2 linked regions of the Geothrix sp. 21YS21S-2 genome follow. The protein of the gene in region 2 interacts with the protein of the main gene of each other region in a pairwise test. Links are inferred from orthologs where the notes say so. Each region holds a gene or a part of one and is shown on either strand. Other genes may lie near its edges. The genes, in order: rlmB and tsaE.

The links.
Region 1: the proteins of tsaE (region 2) and rlmB interact in binary tests that used the Escherichia coli proteins (3 or more experiments, as listed by UniProt). The link is inferred for Geothrix sp. 21YS21S-2 from one-to-one orthologs.

The regions. Positions count from the first base shown.
Region 1 is NZ_CP132910.1:3,037,971-3,045,697, forward strand. What follows is about bases 1,342-4,281. They hold rlmB (23S rRNA (guanosine(2251)-2'-O)-methyltransferase RlmB), read right to left. Parts: upstream 3,209-4,281; coding sequence 2,474-3,208; downstream 1,342-2,473. Other genes in these bases: tuf (elongation factor Tu), read right to left, coding at 1,342-2,033; RAH40_RS13390 (OmpP1/FadL family transporter), read right to left, coding at 3,210-4,281. In the rest of the region: transcription termination/antitermination protein NusG, read right to left, coding at 1-210; preprotein translocase subunit SecE, read right to left, coding at 284-475; rpmG (50S ribosomal protein L33), read right to left, coding at 679-828; more of tuf, read right to left, coding at 840-1,341; more of RAH40_RS13390, read right to left, coding at 4,282-4,583; RAH40_RS13395 (MFS transporter), read left to right, coding at 4,733-5,905; RAH40_RS13400 (carboxypeptidase regulatory-like domain-containing protein), read right to left, coding at 5,920-7,727. UniProt on the Escherichia coli protein: Specifically methylates the ribose of guanosine 2251 in 23S rRNA.
Region 2 is NZ_CP132910.1:100,281-108,066, reverse strand. The notes cover bases 2,188-5,186. They hold tsaE (tRNA (adenosine(37)-N6)-threonylcarbamoyltransferase complex ATPase subunit type 1 TsaE), read right to left. Parts: upstream 3,902-5,186; coding sequence 3,473-3,901; downstream 2,188-3,472. Other genes in these bases: RAH40_RS00450 (NAD(P)H-hydrate dehydratase), read right to left, coding at 3,894-5,186; RAH40_RS00460 (DUF3943 domain-containing protein), read right to left, coding at 2,188-3,342. Also shown: RAH40_RS00475 (hypothetical protein), read right to left, coding at 1-128; RAH40_RS00470 (hypothetical protein), read left to right, coding at 420-752; RAH40_RS00465 (phosphatase PAP2 family protein), read left to right, coding at 862-1,620; more of RAH40_RS00460, read right to left, coding at 1,621-2,187; more of RAH40_RS00450, read right to left, coding at 5,187-5,306; RAH40_RS00445 (peptidylprolyl isomerase), read left to right, coding at 5,358-5,927; RAH40_RS00440 (cobalamin B12-binding domain-containing protein), read left to right, coding at 6,005-6,400; RAH40_RS00435 (outer-membrane lipoprotein carrier protein LolA), read right to left, coding at 6,397-6,987. UniProt on the Escherichia coli protein: Required for the formation of a threonylcarbamoyl group on adenosine at position 37 (t(6)A37) in tRNAs that read codons beginning with adenine.

The sequences.
Region 1 (7,727 bases), 2.9 Mb from region 2 along the record:
CAGCAGGTAGCCGGGGAAGGACTTGCGCTTTTTCAGCACCCGCTCCTTGCGTCCCGACTTGGCGTCGACCTTCATCTCCTCGTAGGTTTCCTCGGGGATCTGGATGTCGCCGAAATGCTCGTCCCGCTCTTCCATCTTGATGCGCTGGCGGAGGCTCTCCATCACCTTGGCCTCGTAGCCGGAATAGGTGTGGATGATGAACCAGGCCATCTTCCGTTCGTTGGTCGGGGGTGCCAAGGTTTCTCCGGGCATACCCAGCAGATCTGTCATCGGGTCCTCCGGACTAGTGGTGAGGAAGGATGAAGGCCATCCCCCAGGTGATGACTTTGTCGCACGCCCACAGGAACAGGCCCACGAAGGCCGATACGATCACCACCGAATAGGCGGCGCTCAGTACTTTCGGCTTCCCGGGCCAATCAACGCGCTTGAGCTCCGCGAGAAGCTCCTTGGCCTGATGTTTGATGGCTGAAATCAACGGGATCTCCCGGCTTTCAAAGGTCTTTTAAGCAATTGGCCCCAGCTGTCGTTGGCTGGGGCCGAGCAAGATTGGCAGGGGAGACAGGTTTCGAACCCGCGACCTGCGGATTTGGAGTCCGCTGCTCTACCAGCTGAGCTACTCCCCTCTGGGCTTCCAAGGAAAGCAGGATCCCGCTGTCGCGGGACCCTGTTCGACCCTTCCTACTTGCCTTCCCGGTGGAGCTTGTGGCCCCCGCAGGATCGGCAGTGCTTCTTGAACTCGAGCTTGCCCGTGGTGGTGCGCTTGTTCTTCGTGGTGGTGTAGTTCTTGCGCTTGCACTCGGTGCAGAGAAGCTGAACGATGTCACGCATGGCGTGGTCCTTTACTGGATGACTTCGTCAACCCTGCCGGAGCCGACAGTGCGGCCGCCTTCACGGATGGCGAACTTGAGGCCCTTCTCCATGGCGATGGGAACGATCAGCTCGACGGTCAGGGTGACGTTGTCACCGGGCATGACCATTTCGCGGCCCGCTTCCAGCTCGATGGAACCAGTCACGTCCGTGGTGCGGAAGTAGAACTGGGGGCGATACTTGTTGAAGAAGGGAGTGTGACGTCCACCCTCGTCCTTGCCCAGGACGTAGACGGCGGCGGTGAACTTGGTGTGGGGCGTGATGGAACCGGGCTTGGCGAGAACCATGCCGCGCTCGACGTCCTTGCGCTCCACGCCGCGGAGCAGGATGCCCGCGTTGTCGCCGGCCTGGCCCTGGTCCAGGGACTTCTTGAACATCTCGACGCCGGTGACGACCTTCTTGACGGTGTCGCGCAGGCCGATGATCTCGATCTCCTCGCCCACCTTCACGACGCCGGCTTCGATGCGGCCGGTGACCACGGTGCCGCGGCCGGTGATGGTGAACACGTCCTCGACGGGCATGATGAAGGGCTTGTCGACGGGACGGGCGGGATCGGGAATGTAGGAGTCGACGGCTTCCATGAGCTCATAGATGCACTTGACTTCGGGGGCGTTGACGTTGGTGGCGTTCTCCATGGCCAGCTTCGCCGAGCCGCGGATGATGGGGATGTCGTCGCCGGGGAAGCCGTAGGAGGTGAGCAGCTCGCGCAGCTCCATCTCCACCAGGTCGCTCAGCTCGGGATCGGCGATGTCGATCTTGTTCATGAAGACGACGATGTAGGGCACGCCGACCTGACGGGCGAGCAGGATGTGCTCGCGGGTCTGGGGCATGGGGCCGTCCGTGGCGGCGACCACCAGGATGGCGCCGTCCATCTGGGCCGCGCCCGTGATCATGTTCTTGATGTAGTCGGCGTGGCCGGGGCAGTCCACGTGGGCGTAGTGCCGGCGGGGGGTCTGGTACTCGACGTGGGCCGTGTTGATCGTGATCCCGCGGGCCTTCTCTTCAGGAGCGGAGTCGATCTGCTCGTAGGACTTGGCCGTGCCGCCCTGCGTGACGGACAGCAGGGTCGCGATGGCGGCCGTCAGCGTGGTCTTGCCGTGGTCCACGTGGCCGATGGTGCCGATGTTGACGTGAGGCTTTGAGCGATCGAATTTCTCTTTGGCCACAGGTGCCTCCTGGAGGTGGTGGGGATTGTGAAGTTGCTTAGTTGGGTGGTGCGCGGATGAAAAGTGGAGCCCACAGGCGGGATTGAACCGCCGACCTCGTCCTTACCAAGGACGCGCTCTGCCACTGAGCTATGTGGGCCATGCTTTTCTGGAGCGGGAAACGGGGTTCGAACCCGCGACATTCAGCTTGGAAGGCTGACGCTCTACCAACTGAGCTATTCCCGCAAAACAACCAGTCTTCCGCGAAAGAACTGGTGCCTAGAGAAGGATTCGAACCTCCGTAGGGCGGAGCCCGGCAGATTTACAGTCTGCTGCCATTAACCACTCGGCCATCTAGGCAATGTCAAAGGAACCCTGTTTCGGCGCTCTGTGAGGCAAAGCTTTCCTGACAGGGAATTGCAAAGGTAACACGCCCGCAGGAAGGGCACAACAAAAAAGATTCACCCTGGGTGGACGCCGCGCTGAGCGAGGACACGGAAAACCATGACCGCCGCTGCGCTTGAGACATTCAGGCTTTCGACGCCCCCGGGCATGCCGATGGCCAGCAGTCCGTCGCAGTGCTCCTGGATCTTCTTGTGGAGGCCCTCCCCTTCCGAGCCCAGCACCAGCACGGTGGCGCAGTCGAAGGTCTCGGCGAGGTAGTCGGTGCTGCCGGGCCCCGCGGCCAGGCCGTAGACCCAGGCCCCGGCCTCCTTGAGGTCCTCCAGGGCGCGGGCGAGGTTCACCACCCGCACCAGGGGTACGCGGCCCACCGTGCCCGCGCTGGCGCGCACCACGGTCTCGTTCACCTGCGCGGACCTGCGCTCGGGGAAGACCACGCCGTCCACCCCCGCGGCCGCCGCGGACCGCAGGATGGCGCCGAAGTTGTGGGGGTCCGTCACCCCGTCCAGGGCCAGCACCAGGGCCGCGGAGCCGCGCTCCCGGACCTTTTCCGCCAGCTCGGCCAGGGACCCCAGGACGATGGCCTCGCCCTCGCCCAGGACGCCCTGGTGGCGCTGCCCCTGGGCCCTGCGGTCCAGGCTGTCCATGGGCTCGCGGTGGATGACGACGCCCTGCTCCCGGGCGTCGGTTCGCAGCTTGGCGCTGCGCTCCCAGGCCGTGGGCGCGACGCGGAGCGTCTGGAGCTCGCCCCTGAGCAGGGCCTCCTCGCAGGCGTGGGGACCCAGGAAGCGCATGCTAGAAGGCCTTCTTGTAGCCGACGGACCAGAGGTGCCCCATGCCCTCCACCCGGGTGAGGGTGCCGGTGGTGCCCTGTCCGGCGAGGCCCCAGGTGCCGTCCAGGTTCTTGACTTCGCGGTCCTGGGACTGGCGGATCTGCCAGCCGAGGTTCACTTCGCCCTTGAGGACCCTCCAGCCCAAACCGGCCGAGAAGCCAGCCGTCCTGGAACCGCCCAGGACCGGCTCCAGGGATGGATCCTTCCGGAGGCCGGGGTCCGAGGAGAGCCCGATGCGTCCGGTGACGTTCTTGGAAAAGGCGAATTCGCCGGCGAGGCTCATGCCGAAGCCGCTGTGGAGGTCGCCCTGGAAGCCCTGCCCGCTCACGGATCCGCTGGGGCCCGTCACGGTGGCGTACCCGGGCAGCTTCATGCCGTTGCCCAGGATGTAGCGGAGATCGGCTTCCCAGGTGAAGGTCTGGGTCATCCGCTGGCGCACGCCGACGGTGAAACGGCCGGGGAGGGTGATCTTGCCGACGCCGGGATTGACGGTGAGGGCGCCCTGGAGCGTCTGGGCCGCGGGCACGGCGATGGCGTTGGGGGTCCCGAATCCGCTTATCCCGACCAGCTGGCGGTGGCTGGCGTCGACCCTGGCCGTCAGGGGCAGGGTTCCCTGGATGGCGCCCTGGTAGGCTCCCGCGATCGTCCATCGGGGATTCATGGCCCACCGGAACCCGAGGGCGTAGCTGGGGAGATACTTGGAGCCCTTCTCCTCGGCGTTCACTTCGAGGATTCCCTGGGCGGGGTTGGTCCCGGAGACCGGGGCTCCCGGCACGCCCGGCACCGGCACCCGAACGGAATTCGTGAAGGAATACGAGACGTGCGTCATGCCCAGGCTGGCCCCGAAGGACAGGCCGGGGGTGGCCGCATACGAGACCTGGGCCTCCATGCGGCGGGTGGAGAGATCCATGCCCTGGGCTTCGAACCGGCCCGTGTAGGTGTTGGGCATCAGGGTATGGCGCATGAACGGATTATCGAACTTGAGGCCAAGGTACAGGTTCGGCTTGAGCTTCCAGGCGGCCCCGAAGGCGGGCAGGAAGCGGTTCCGGTCGGAGCTGTACTGGACGTTGGAATTGGACTGCAGGGTGGCCTGGGAGGAATGCAGCTCCATGCCGGCGGCCACGAAGGCGCTGGCGTCGTCCCGCAGGGTGACCAGGAGGGCGGGGTTCAGGGCAGCCGCCTCCAGGCTCTGGCCGAAGGCCACCCCCGCCCCGCCCCGGGCGATTCCCACCGGATCGGAAGCAGGGAGCCAAAGGGTCTGGGCCGCCAGCGGCGTCCCCAGGCCCGCCAGGAGCCCAAGCGCACCCAGTCCGGTCCTCACAGTCGTCCTCGCCATACCCAAACCTCCCAGATGGTGTCCATGTCAACGAAGTGGCGCGGACAACCCATAAGTTCAACAACGAACCTTCAGGATGGCCTGAAGACCGCCCAAGACCAAGAGGCTATTCTCTCTCCATGCCTCCCCAGGCCCCATCCTCGTCTTCTGTGAGCATTTCCACCCGCCTCGGCTGGGTGGCCTTCCTCAACGACTGCGCGGGGGAGGTTCTGGCCCGCATGCTGCCCCTGTACCTGACGGTGGCCCTCGGCTCCTCGCCGGCCCTGGTGGGCCTGGTGGAGGGGGTGGCCGAAAGCGCGGCGGTCTTCCTCAAGGGCATCAGCGGGTGGCTCTCGGACCGCATGCCCAGCCGGAAGGGGTTCGTGGTGGGGGGCTACGCGGTCACCGTCGTGGCGCGGGCGCTGTACCTCCTCACCTTCACGCCGGCCCTGGTGGGCCTTAGCCGCGTCCTGGAGCGGGTCGGCAAGGGCCTGCGCACGGCGCCCCGGGACGCCATGATCGCGGATGCCGCCGCTGCCGGGAGGTCCGGGCGGGACTTCGGGGTGACGCGGTTCCTGGACACCCTGGGGGCCATGGCCGGCATCGGCCTGGCCCTGGCCCTGGGGGTCGGCCGGGGCCCCATGACCGCAGAGCTGTTCCGCACCTGCGTGTGGCTGGCCCTGCCCCTGGGCCTGGCGACCTTGGGCCTGCTGGTCTTCTGGGTGCCCACCATCCCGAGGGCCACCACCTCCTCGCGCCGGCTCTCGTGGCATGTGCCCCGGGAGGCCCGGACCTACCTGGCCCTCGTCTTCGTGTTCGCCCTGGCCAACTCCAGCGATGCCTTCCTGGTGCTGCGCGCCCGGGAGGCGGGCTTCTCCATCCGGGCGATCCTGGGGATCTTCCTGGTGTTCAACCTGCTGGCCGCGGCCCTCGCCCTGCCCGTGGGCAGGCTCTCGGACCGGTTCGGCCGCGTGCCCTTCCTGGCCCTGGGGTGGGCCGTGTACGCCGCGGCCTATGCGGCCATGGGCACCGCCACGACCCCCCTCCTGTTCGCCGGGGCCCTCCTGGGGTACGGCGCCTTCTACGGATTCACCGAAGGCGTGGAGAAGGCCCTCCTGGCCGACCTGCTCCCGGCCGCGTCCCGGGGCACCGGGTTCGGCGCCCTCCAGTCCGTCCTGGGCCTCGGGGCCCTGGTCTCCAGCCCGCTCATGGGTCTGCTCATGGCCGCGGCCGGAGCCCGGGCCGCCTTCCTTGCGGAAAGCGGGCTGGCCCTGGCGGCCCTGGCTGGCCTCCTGGTCTGGTCGGCCGTACAGGGGAAAGCCCCCCGGAGGGGGCCTTCCTAGCGGACGCGGGCAGGTTACCAGATCGCCTTGATGCCGATCTGCATTTCGCGGGTGCGGTTCTTGTCCACGGTGGCCAGCTGGCCGAAGGCCAGGCTGGGAGCGCCGGTGGAGGTGTCGGCCTGGTAGTTGCCGGTCGGCACCTGGAAGTCAGCCTTGTTGAAGAGGTTGTAGACATCGACGATGCCCTGCACCCGGACCGTCTTGTAGACCTGGAACGTGCGGGTGAGGCGGATGTCGAACTGGGTGTAGTTGGGCTGGCGCATGTCGTTGCGGACGTGCCCGGCGTAGATCTTGTTGATCATGCCGTCGCCGTTGAGGTTGCGGGCGTCGTAGGCGGTGAAGGGCAGCCCGGTGTTGAACAGGCCGCGTACGGAACCCTCGATGCCGAGGACGATGGGGAAGTAGGCCACGACGTTGGCCACCCAGCGGCGGTCGCTGTCGCCGTAGCCGAAGTTGGAGCCCACGTCCTGGGGATCGGGCGTGAGGGAGGCGCCCAGTTCGCTGGAGTAGTTGCCGGCGGAGGTGTAGGTGCCGCGCTCGAAGGAGCCGGTGTCCTGGGCCTTGGACCAGGTCACGTTGGCCAGCAGGCCCAGGTTCTCGGCCCAGGTCTTCTTCACGGAGGCGCTCAGGCCGCGGTAGAAGCCGTAGCCGTCGGCCTTGACCAGGTAGACGTCGCTGAAGCCGCCCACGGGGTTGCCCGGGACGACGCTGCCCTTGCCGAAGTTGACGACGCGGCCGCGGATGGTGGCGGTGCCGGGGCGGGTGGCGGTGCTCCAGGCGTTGATGCCGGGGGCGTAGCCGTCGTTGTAGGCGCTGCCGCCGGTCTGGGTCAGGTTGATGTTCTCGAAGCGCTGCAGGTTGTAGTAGTTGACGTAGCTGGCGGTGAGGCCGACCGTGAGGTTGTTGCCCAGGTCATGTTCGACGCCGATGCTGATCTTGCGGGAGCGGGACAGCTTGTTGGTGGGGTCCCACAGGGAGGTGGGGGAGGAGCCGGCGGTGAAGGCCGTGCCCGAGGCCAGGGTGGCCAGCTCCGCGTCGGAGAGCTTGCGCATGTTCGTCGTGTTGCCGATGACGTTGTTGGCGCTGAGCAGGCCGCTGTTGAACAGCGCGAGGTTGGTGGCGTTGGCGCGGTTGAGGGAGAAGCTGTAGTTGGTGATGATCTGGCCGTTGCCGGTCATGGTGTTGGAGTGCAGGAGGAGCGGGGTGGGGCTGGTGAAGTAGCCCAGGCCGCCGCGGACGACCGTCTTGCCCTTGCCGTCCACATCGAAGCTGAAGGCGAAGCGGGGGTCGATGGTGTGTCCGCCCATGCCCTGGTCCAGGCCGGCGAAGTTCGGGTTGGGGTGGGGGTTGTCGGAGAAGCTCTGGCTCAGGGTGCGGAAGCCCGCGGTGAGCAGGAGGCGGTGGTCCAGCAGGCCCGAGTACTGGCCCTGGGCGAACACGGACGCCCACTTGGTGGTCATGGGGATGCGGCCCGAGTAGGCGCTTACGGCGCCGTTGTACTGCACGGAGCCGTTGTTGGGGGAGGCGGCGAGCACGCCGTTGGCCCAGTCGGCCGCGGAGCCGTAGGTGCCGAAGTTCCAGGCGCCGGCGTTGTTCTGGAAGAACTGATTGTCCTCGTCCACCTTGGTGAGGTCGAAGCCGCCCTTCACCTGCCAGTCGCCGCGGTTCCAGGTGGTGGAGGTGTAGAACTGGGTGGTGAGCTCGTTGCTCTCCCGGGGCGTGGAGGTCTTGGTGCCGAACGCCATGAAGGAGGTGCTCTGGGGGATGGAGATGGAGGGGGTGCCGGGGTAGGCGTTGCCGGTCATGGGCCGGGCTTCCCGGG
Region 2 (7,786 bases):
GGGAACCCATGGGCCCCCGTCTTCGGGTTGGGCGGGATGGCGTGGAGGCTCCCCGGGGCGACGGCGACGGCCGGGTCCGAGGCCGTCATGGGAAGGCACAGGAGGAGAAGCAGGTGATGGGTGCGCATGGGGACCTTTCCTGGATGGATCGCCGGGTGATCGGGACGGCCCCTTTCTTCCTGGGCCAGGCAGGGATCGCACCTTTCGGGCCACATGAATAAGTTCTTTATTTGCATTTTTTAATGCAGAATGCCCTGCCGGCGGGAGGTCGTGTCCTTCAATTCGGAGCCCCGCCCCTTTCACATTGATCGACCCGCCCGGGAAACGGGGTCTTCGGGTCGGCATAAATTATTGGATAAGGACAGGTTGGACCGATGGCACGGCACGTGCTCCTCCAGGGTCTTGGCAAAGGAGCCACCATGAAGAAGACCCTTCTGCGACTCGCCCTTCCCGCGGCGCTGGCGATTTTCGCCTGCGCGCCCGGATACACCCTGGTGCCGCAGCCCCAGGGCGACGAGGGCGTGCGCATGTCCCCCGACGCGCCGCCCCGGGCCAGGCGGGAAACCCGCCCCGTCCGCCCCGGCCGGAACCACATGTGGATCAACGGCTACTGGGAACGCCAGAACGACCAGTGGGCCTGGGCCGGCGGCCGATGGGAGGAGCCCGCCCGCAGGGGCTCCAGGTGGATCAAGCCCAGGTACCACCATGAGAAGGACGGCTACCGCTACGAAGCAGGACGCTGGTCCAAGTGATCCATCCCCCCATGGAAGGCAGGCAATCCCCATGCGGGTCCTGTACCCCCTGATCCTTTCGGCCGGACTCCTGTCCGCACAGGCCCCCTCCGCGGACAGGAGTCCCCCGTTGCCATCCCCTCCCGGGGCAACGGGCCCCATCGACCGGCCCTCGAACCTTCCCAGGCTGCTCCTGTCGGACACCCGGCGGGTCCTGGGCTCCAGGTGGGACCGCCAGGACTGGCTGCTGGCGGGGGCTGGCGCCGCCGCCATCCTCGGCACGGCCCTCCTCCTGGACCATCCCCTGGACCGGTCCATGGCCCGCTCCGGCAGTCTCCACGACTGGGACCGCGCCGCCAAGGCCGTGGAGCCCCTCGGCAGCGCTCCGGGCGCCCTGATGGCCATCGGCGTCTACCTCGCCGGCACCGCCTTCCATGCTCCCGAAGTGCGGGCCACGGGCACCGACGCCATGCTGGCCGTCGCGATCTCGGAACTGGCCTTCGTGGTCCCGCTCAAGCTCCTGGCGGGCCGCTCCAGGCCCAGCGCCAACCGGGGAACCCATGACCTCCATCCCTTCTCCGGGGGAGCCTCCTTCCCTTCCGGGCACACGACCGTATCCTTCGCGCTGGCCTCCGTCATCGCCGGGCATGCGGACCGGCCCTGGGTCTCCTGGACCGCCTACGGCCTGGCCGGCCTGGTGGGCGTGGCCCGCATGGAGCAGCGCAGCCATTTCCTTTCGGATGTCACGGCGGGCGCCCTGGCCGGCGCCTTCGTGGGCAAGGTGGTCGTCGCCCACAACCAGGGGCTGCGGCATCCCGGAATCACGGTGTCCCTGGCGCCCGCACTCCTCCAGGGGGGCTACGGGATGACCCTTGCGGCCCGGTTCTGATCACCGGGTCGCGCCGAACCCCGCGAAGCCCAGAAGGCTGTATACCAGGGCCACGGTCCCCACCGTCTGCCGGCTGTCGGCGCGGTCCGGGTAGTGGGCGTCCCGCCTGGAGGCGATGTACTGGATGCCCAGGGCATGGCGGTGGTAGATCCGGAAGGTGAGGCCGAGGTTGAGGCGCTCGATGGCCTCCCGGCCGCCGGGATCGTTGCCCCCGGTGCCGGTGATGTAGTAGCGCCGCCCCGTCAGATCGAACATCACCACGTCGCCAAGGATGAACCGGAAGGCGGCCAGGCCCTGGGGCGCGATTCCGAAGTGGTAGTCCCGGTCCCCCACCTGGGCGACGTTGCCGGCCGCGGCGTAGCCGAAGCCGCCGAGGAGGGAGCCCTGGAAGGAGATCGCCGGGGCCGGTTGCCACTGGAGGGTGGTGCCCACCGAGACCGAGGTGCTCGCCACCCGGAAGATGGTGGGCGCGATGTAGTCGTAGCCCCCGTAGAGTCCCCAGATGCCCTGCAGGTCGTCCCCCAGCTCGTAGCCGGCGCCGTAGAGCAGGCCCCGGATCATGATGCTGTCGACGGGATTGCTCATCTTGCCGAGGGTGCGGAACTCGAACTGGAAGTAGTCGAAGGGCCGGTCGTAGGTGTACGTCCCCTTGCCGGGCAGTCCGTAGTCCAGGGAGAAGTCCAGGGTGGCCTCGTTGCGGCGGGTGGTGGTGGCCACGCCCTGGCTGACCAGGTTCGAGTGGAGGCTGCCGCCCAGCTGCAACCGCCACCGGAGGGCGGGGTTGTTGCTGGGGAACACCGGCTTGAACCGGGTGCCGAAGGCGAAGCGGTTGATGGCCGCGGCCGGGGCCAGCAGCGCGGCGGCGGTCCGGTTCCAGAACCCGGGGTCCCTGCCCTTGCTCTCCAGCATGAGGTTGGAGAGCCGGAAGAGCACCTCCCCGAAGAAGCTCCCGCCGATGCCCGTGGCGATCTGGTCGTTGTAGGACGGCTTGGTGGTCTCCCCTCCGGTCTCCCACAGGAAGCTCCCGGCCTGGTCGTAGAGGAGCGCCTCCCAGTAGGTGAGGCCCGAGGACCGGGCGAAGGTGTGGTAGACGGTGCCCGTGTAGGGATGCATGAACTGGTTCATGGCGAAGGCGTCGGTGTCCACCACCCAGGGTCCGTGGAAGGCGTGGTCCCGCATGGAGGTGAAGGTGGAGCTGTAGACCCGCTTGCCGTCCTCGCGGTCGTTGGGGTGGGCGAGACGGTCGAAGCCGTTGAGCGCAAGGAGGAAGGACGGGATTTCCAGGGCCGGTACGAGGTAGCTCTTCCGGGCGCCGGTCTCCCAGGACATGGCCCCGGGGACGGTACGGCCCTGTTCCTTGAAGGCGCCCTGCCGGGTGATGGAGATGTCCTGCCGGTGGTCCGGCGCAGCCTCGGTCAGCTCGATGACGTCGCCGGCCTTCAGGTCGGCGTAGCCCTCCTTCGAGACCACGACGGTGAACGAGCCCGGTCCCGGGAGGCGCACGGTGTAGCGGCCCTCCGCATCCGTGGTGGCGGTGCCCCCCACCGCGCTGGTGCCCGCGGGCATGACCGTGACCAGGGCGCCCGCCACCGGGGCCTGGCTGGACCGGTCCTTCACGCAGCCCGTGATGTCCCCGGCCCGGGCGGCGCTCCAGGCCGAGAGCGCCACCGCGGCGTGGAGCACCGGGATGAGGAACCTGCGTTCGATCCGTCTGGTTGGCATGCCTCGACCTTCCCGCCCTCGGGCCCGGCTCATGCCGACCCAGGGGGAGAGCAGGTTCCATGCCAGCGGGAAACCGCGCTGTGGCGGGCTTCCACGATCGATGATCAATCACATTGACGGGGCGCCGCCTTCATTTCGAGAGAGGGAGGCTCCAGGTGGCGGTACGCTCGTCCCCTTCTCCGTCCAGCTCCAGGTCGGCCACCCAGTCGGTGGGCCAGGGGCCGGGGCCGCCCGCCCATTCCACCACCAGGTAGTCGGCCGGCGTCACGGTCTCCTCCAGGCCCAGGGTCCAGGCGCCGGCCTCCCCAAGGCGGTACAGGTCCAGGTGATGGATCTGCGCGCCGGGGCAGGCGTAGCGGTGGAGCACGGCGTAGGTGGGGGAGGCCACCTGGTCGGGGTCGCCCCCCAGGCCGGCCACGAAGCCGCGGGTCCAGGTGGTCTTGCCGGCGCCCAGGGGGCCCCGCAGGAGCCACGTGCCGCCCGGGGGCGTCAGCCGGGCCAGCTCGGCCCCCAGGGCCTCCGTGGCCCCTTCCTCCCGCAGGAGGCGTGTCTCAGGCATGGTCGTCCTCCGAATGGATGTCCCGCAGCAGCGCGGCCAGGGACGGGCCCAGGTCGCGGATGAGGATGGGCCCCGGCCCCAGCCGGTCCGCGGCGGCGCCGTGGAGCCAAACCGCGTCCGCCGCGGCCTGGCGCAGGGTGCGCCCGGCGGGGTTCCGGCGCCAGGCCGCCGCCGACGCCGCCACCATGCCGGCCAGGAAGTCCCCGGAGCCGCCCGTGGCGAGGCCGGGATGGCCCGTGGGGTTCACCCAGACCTCGGCCAGGCCGCCCCCGGCCACGAGGGTCTGGGCGCCCTTGAGGACGAGGACTCCCGGCCCCAGGGCCACCTCCCGGGCCCGGACCGTCCGGCCGCCGCCGGGCCCGAAGAGCCGCTCGAATTCGCCGGGGTGGGGCGTGATGACGGTGGATTCCCGGTCCATCCAGCGCGGGCCCTCCCCGGCCTTGAGGGCCGAGGCGTCCACCACCAGGGGGCCGTCCCAGGCGGGCACGTCCGCCACGCCCCCGGGACCCGCGAGCAGCGCGTCGACGCCTTCGGGCAGGGCGCCGTCCCATGCGCGCACCATGGCCTCCGGCACCTGGCAGGCCACCTCGGCGCGCACGGCGGCGTCGGTGAGCACCGTCACCAGGCCCGCCCCCATGCGCAGGGCGCCCAGGGCCGCCAGGACGGCGGCCCCCGACATCCCCGGGGTGCCGGCGCGGATGGCAACATGGCCGAAGTCCCGCTTGTGGCCGTCCCAGCGCGAGGGACGGGGCCGGGGGCGCTCCAGGAGACGCATCCCGGCCTCGGGGGCGCCGTGCAGGGGGATGGGGACGAGGGTGATCTCCCCGCAGAAGTCCCGGGCCGGGCGAAGGCCGTGGCAGATCTTCAGGTGGCCGAAGGCCGCGGTGCGGGTGGCCCGGATGGCGGGGCCGGCGGGTTCTGCCGAGCCCGGGTCGAGGCCCGAAGGCAGGTCCAGGGCCAACACCCGGGCCCCTTCCAGGGCCTCCACCCAGGCGCGGGCGGGACCCTCCAGCGGCAGGCGCGTGCCCAGGCCGAAGAGTCCGTCCACCACCCAGCCCCGGAAGCCGGCGGCGGCCTCCCGCGGGTCGGCGGCGTGGCGGAAGGTTCCGCCCAGGCCGGTCCACAGGCGGGCCTGGAGGGCCGCGTCGCCCTTCCAGGCGGGTGCGGGGTCCAGCGTCCAGACCTCCACCTCCCGGCCGCGGAGCCGCGCCAGGCGCGCCAGGGCCAGGGCGTCGCCGCCGTTGTTGCCGGGACCGGCCAGCACGTGGAGGGGACCGCCGGCGGGCAGCAGCGCCAGCGCGCCCAGGGCCGCGTGCTCCTGGAGCACGAGGGAGGGCACGCCCCAGCCCTGGATGGACCTGTGTTCCAGGTCCCTCATTTCCTGGGCGGTCAGAAGCGGGATCATGCGGGTCTCCAGGATGAGCTAGGATAGATCCACAATCCCATGGAGACCAGCGTGCGAAAAGTCCTGACCGTCCTCTTCCTGGCCCTGCCCCTCCTCGCGGCCAAGCCCAAGGTGGAGATCACCACCACCGCCGGCGCCTTCACCGTGGAGCTCGAGCCCGACGCGACGCCCGTGACCGTGGCCAATTTCATGAACTACGTGAAGAAGGGCTTCTACCCCGGCACCATCTTCCACCGGGTGAAGAAGTCCGCCCCCGCCATCATCCAGGGCGGCGGCCACACCCCCGACCTGGCCAAGAAGCCCACCGACGCCTCCATCAAGTGCGAGGCCGACCTGGCCAAGGCCAAGGGGCTCAGCAACGTGCGCGGCACCATCGCCATGGCCCGGGAGAGCCTGCCCGACAGCGCCAAGGCCCAGTTCTACATCAACGTGAAGGACAACAAGGCCCTGGACTTCAAGGCCCGCAACCTCGCCGACTTCGGCTACTGCGTGTTCGGCAGGGTCATCAAGGGCATGAACGTGGTGGACAAGATCGCCGCCGCCAAGACCAGCACCCAGAAGACCATGACGGACGTCCCCGTGAACCCCGTGACCATCACGGCGGTCAAGGAAGTGCAGTAATCCGTCACAAGTGTCCCGCCGCCGGCCCCCCGCGGACCCGGGGGTAAACTATAATCCAGGCATACGCTGGAGTTGAAATGGCCTCTTCCCCCATTCGTGTGATCATCGCCAAACCCGGCCTCGACGGGCACGACCGCGGCGCCAAGGTCGTCGCCCGGGCCCTTCGGGACGCGGGCATGGAGGTGATCTACACGGGCCTGCGGCAGACGCCCGCCCAGATCGTGGCCGCCGTGGAGCAGGAGGACGCGCAGGTCCTGGGGATGAGCATCCTCAGCGGCGCGCACAACCAGATCTTCCCCGAGGTCATGCGCCTCATGAAGGAGAAGGGCATCGACGACGTGCTGGTGTTCGCGGGCGGAATCATCCCCGACGAGGACATCCCCGCGCTGAAGGACCTGGGCATCCAGGCCATCTTCCAGCCCGGGACGAACACCGACGACGTGGTGGCCTTCATCAACAAGGCCCTTGCCTAGTTGTTGATCCACCGGGTCCCCGCGGGGGGCTTGAAGGTGAAGGTCGCCGCGTCGAAGGGCGCGGGCACGTGGGGCGACAGGAACTCCAGCACCTGGTTCGCCCCGGTGGGATCCACCCAGCTGATGCGCAGGGGCATGCCCCCCTTCCCTTCCAGCCGCACCTTGGGCAGCCCGGGCTTGCGGGGCTCCAGGGTGAAGGCGTCCGGCACGGATCCGGCCTTGACCGTGAAGACCTGGTCCAGGGCGGCGGGGTCCAGCAGGACGTACAGGAGGGGCGCGTCCTTGGCCGCGCTGCGCAGGTCCACCTTCTGGGCGGTGCGGGCCTCGGCGTCGTACTGGATGAGCTTGCGGCCGTCGGCCACGAGCAGGAGGCCCTTGCGGTACTCCACCCGAAGGCGACCGCCCTTGGCCAGGCGGAGGATGCCGGTGCGCTTGAGCTTGCCGAAGACGGCGCTGTCGGACTCCTGGACGAAGCCCGCCTCCACGCGGGGGGCGCCGGTGAAGGCCTTCCACCAGGCGGGGGGTTCCGCCGCCGGCAGGGCCTGGGCCCCGAGGAGGGCGGTCGCGAGGGCCAGCACTTGCCGCATGTCAGGACCTCTTGATTTCCACGGAGACCACTCCGGAGGCGCCCCACGCGGGGGCGGAGCGATGAAGGACCGCGGAGCCCACCTCGGTGCCGTTCTGGCGCACCGTCACCACCACTTCCACGTCGCCGTCCATGGCGAAGGGGGAGAGGGTGAGATGCAGGTCCGCATGGGGACGGGCCTGGGGCACCCGGGGCATGGCCACGGCCACGGGGGCCACGGGGGCCGAGGCCTTGTGCGGGACCGGGGCTGACGGCGGCTTCAGGTGCACCCGCGGGGCCGCCGGAGCGCCCTTGCCCAGGGCGGGGGAGAGCTTCACGTGGAGGGGCGCCATCACCTGGACGGGCACGGTGCGCACCGGGGCGGCGCCGCCGGAGGTCTCGGCCTCGCCCAGGAGGTCCCGGGCCTGGGCCAGGTCCAGGGTGCTCAGCGCCTCCGGGGGGGCGCCGGACTCCCGGTATTCGTCCGGCATGGAGAACTCGGAGGTGTGCAGCGCCGTGGGTGCGGGCTCCGGAGGGAGCTTGACCCCCGCGGCCTCCACCAGGTGGAGGGCCTTGATGTTGGCCAGGGCGAGCTTCGTGATGCCCCGCAGGGTCTCGAAGACGCCCGTGCCGTCGGAGGCGATGGACTGGAAGCTGGTCTTGCCGTCCGGGTTGAGTTCGCGCTCCAGGACGTCCACGGGGATGATGTTCTTCAGGTCGCGCTTGTTCCACTGGAAGATCAGGGGGATGTCCTTGAGGTCCAGCCCCAGCTCGCGGAGGTTGTCCCGCAGGTTCTGGAAGCTCTCCCGGTTGGCGTCGAG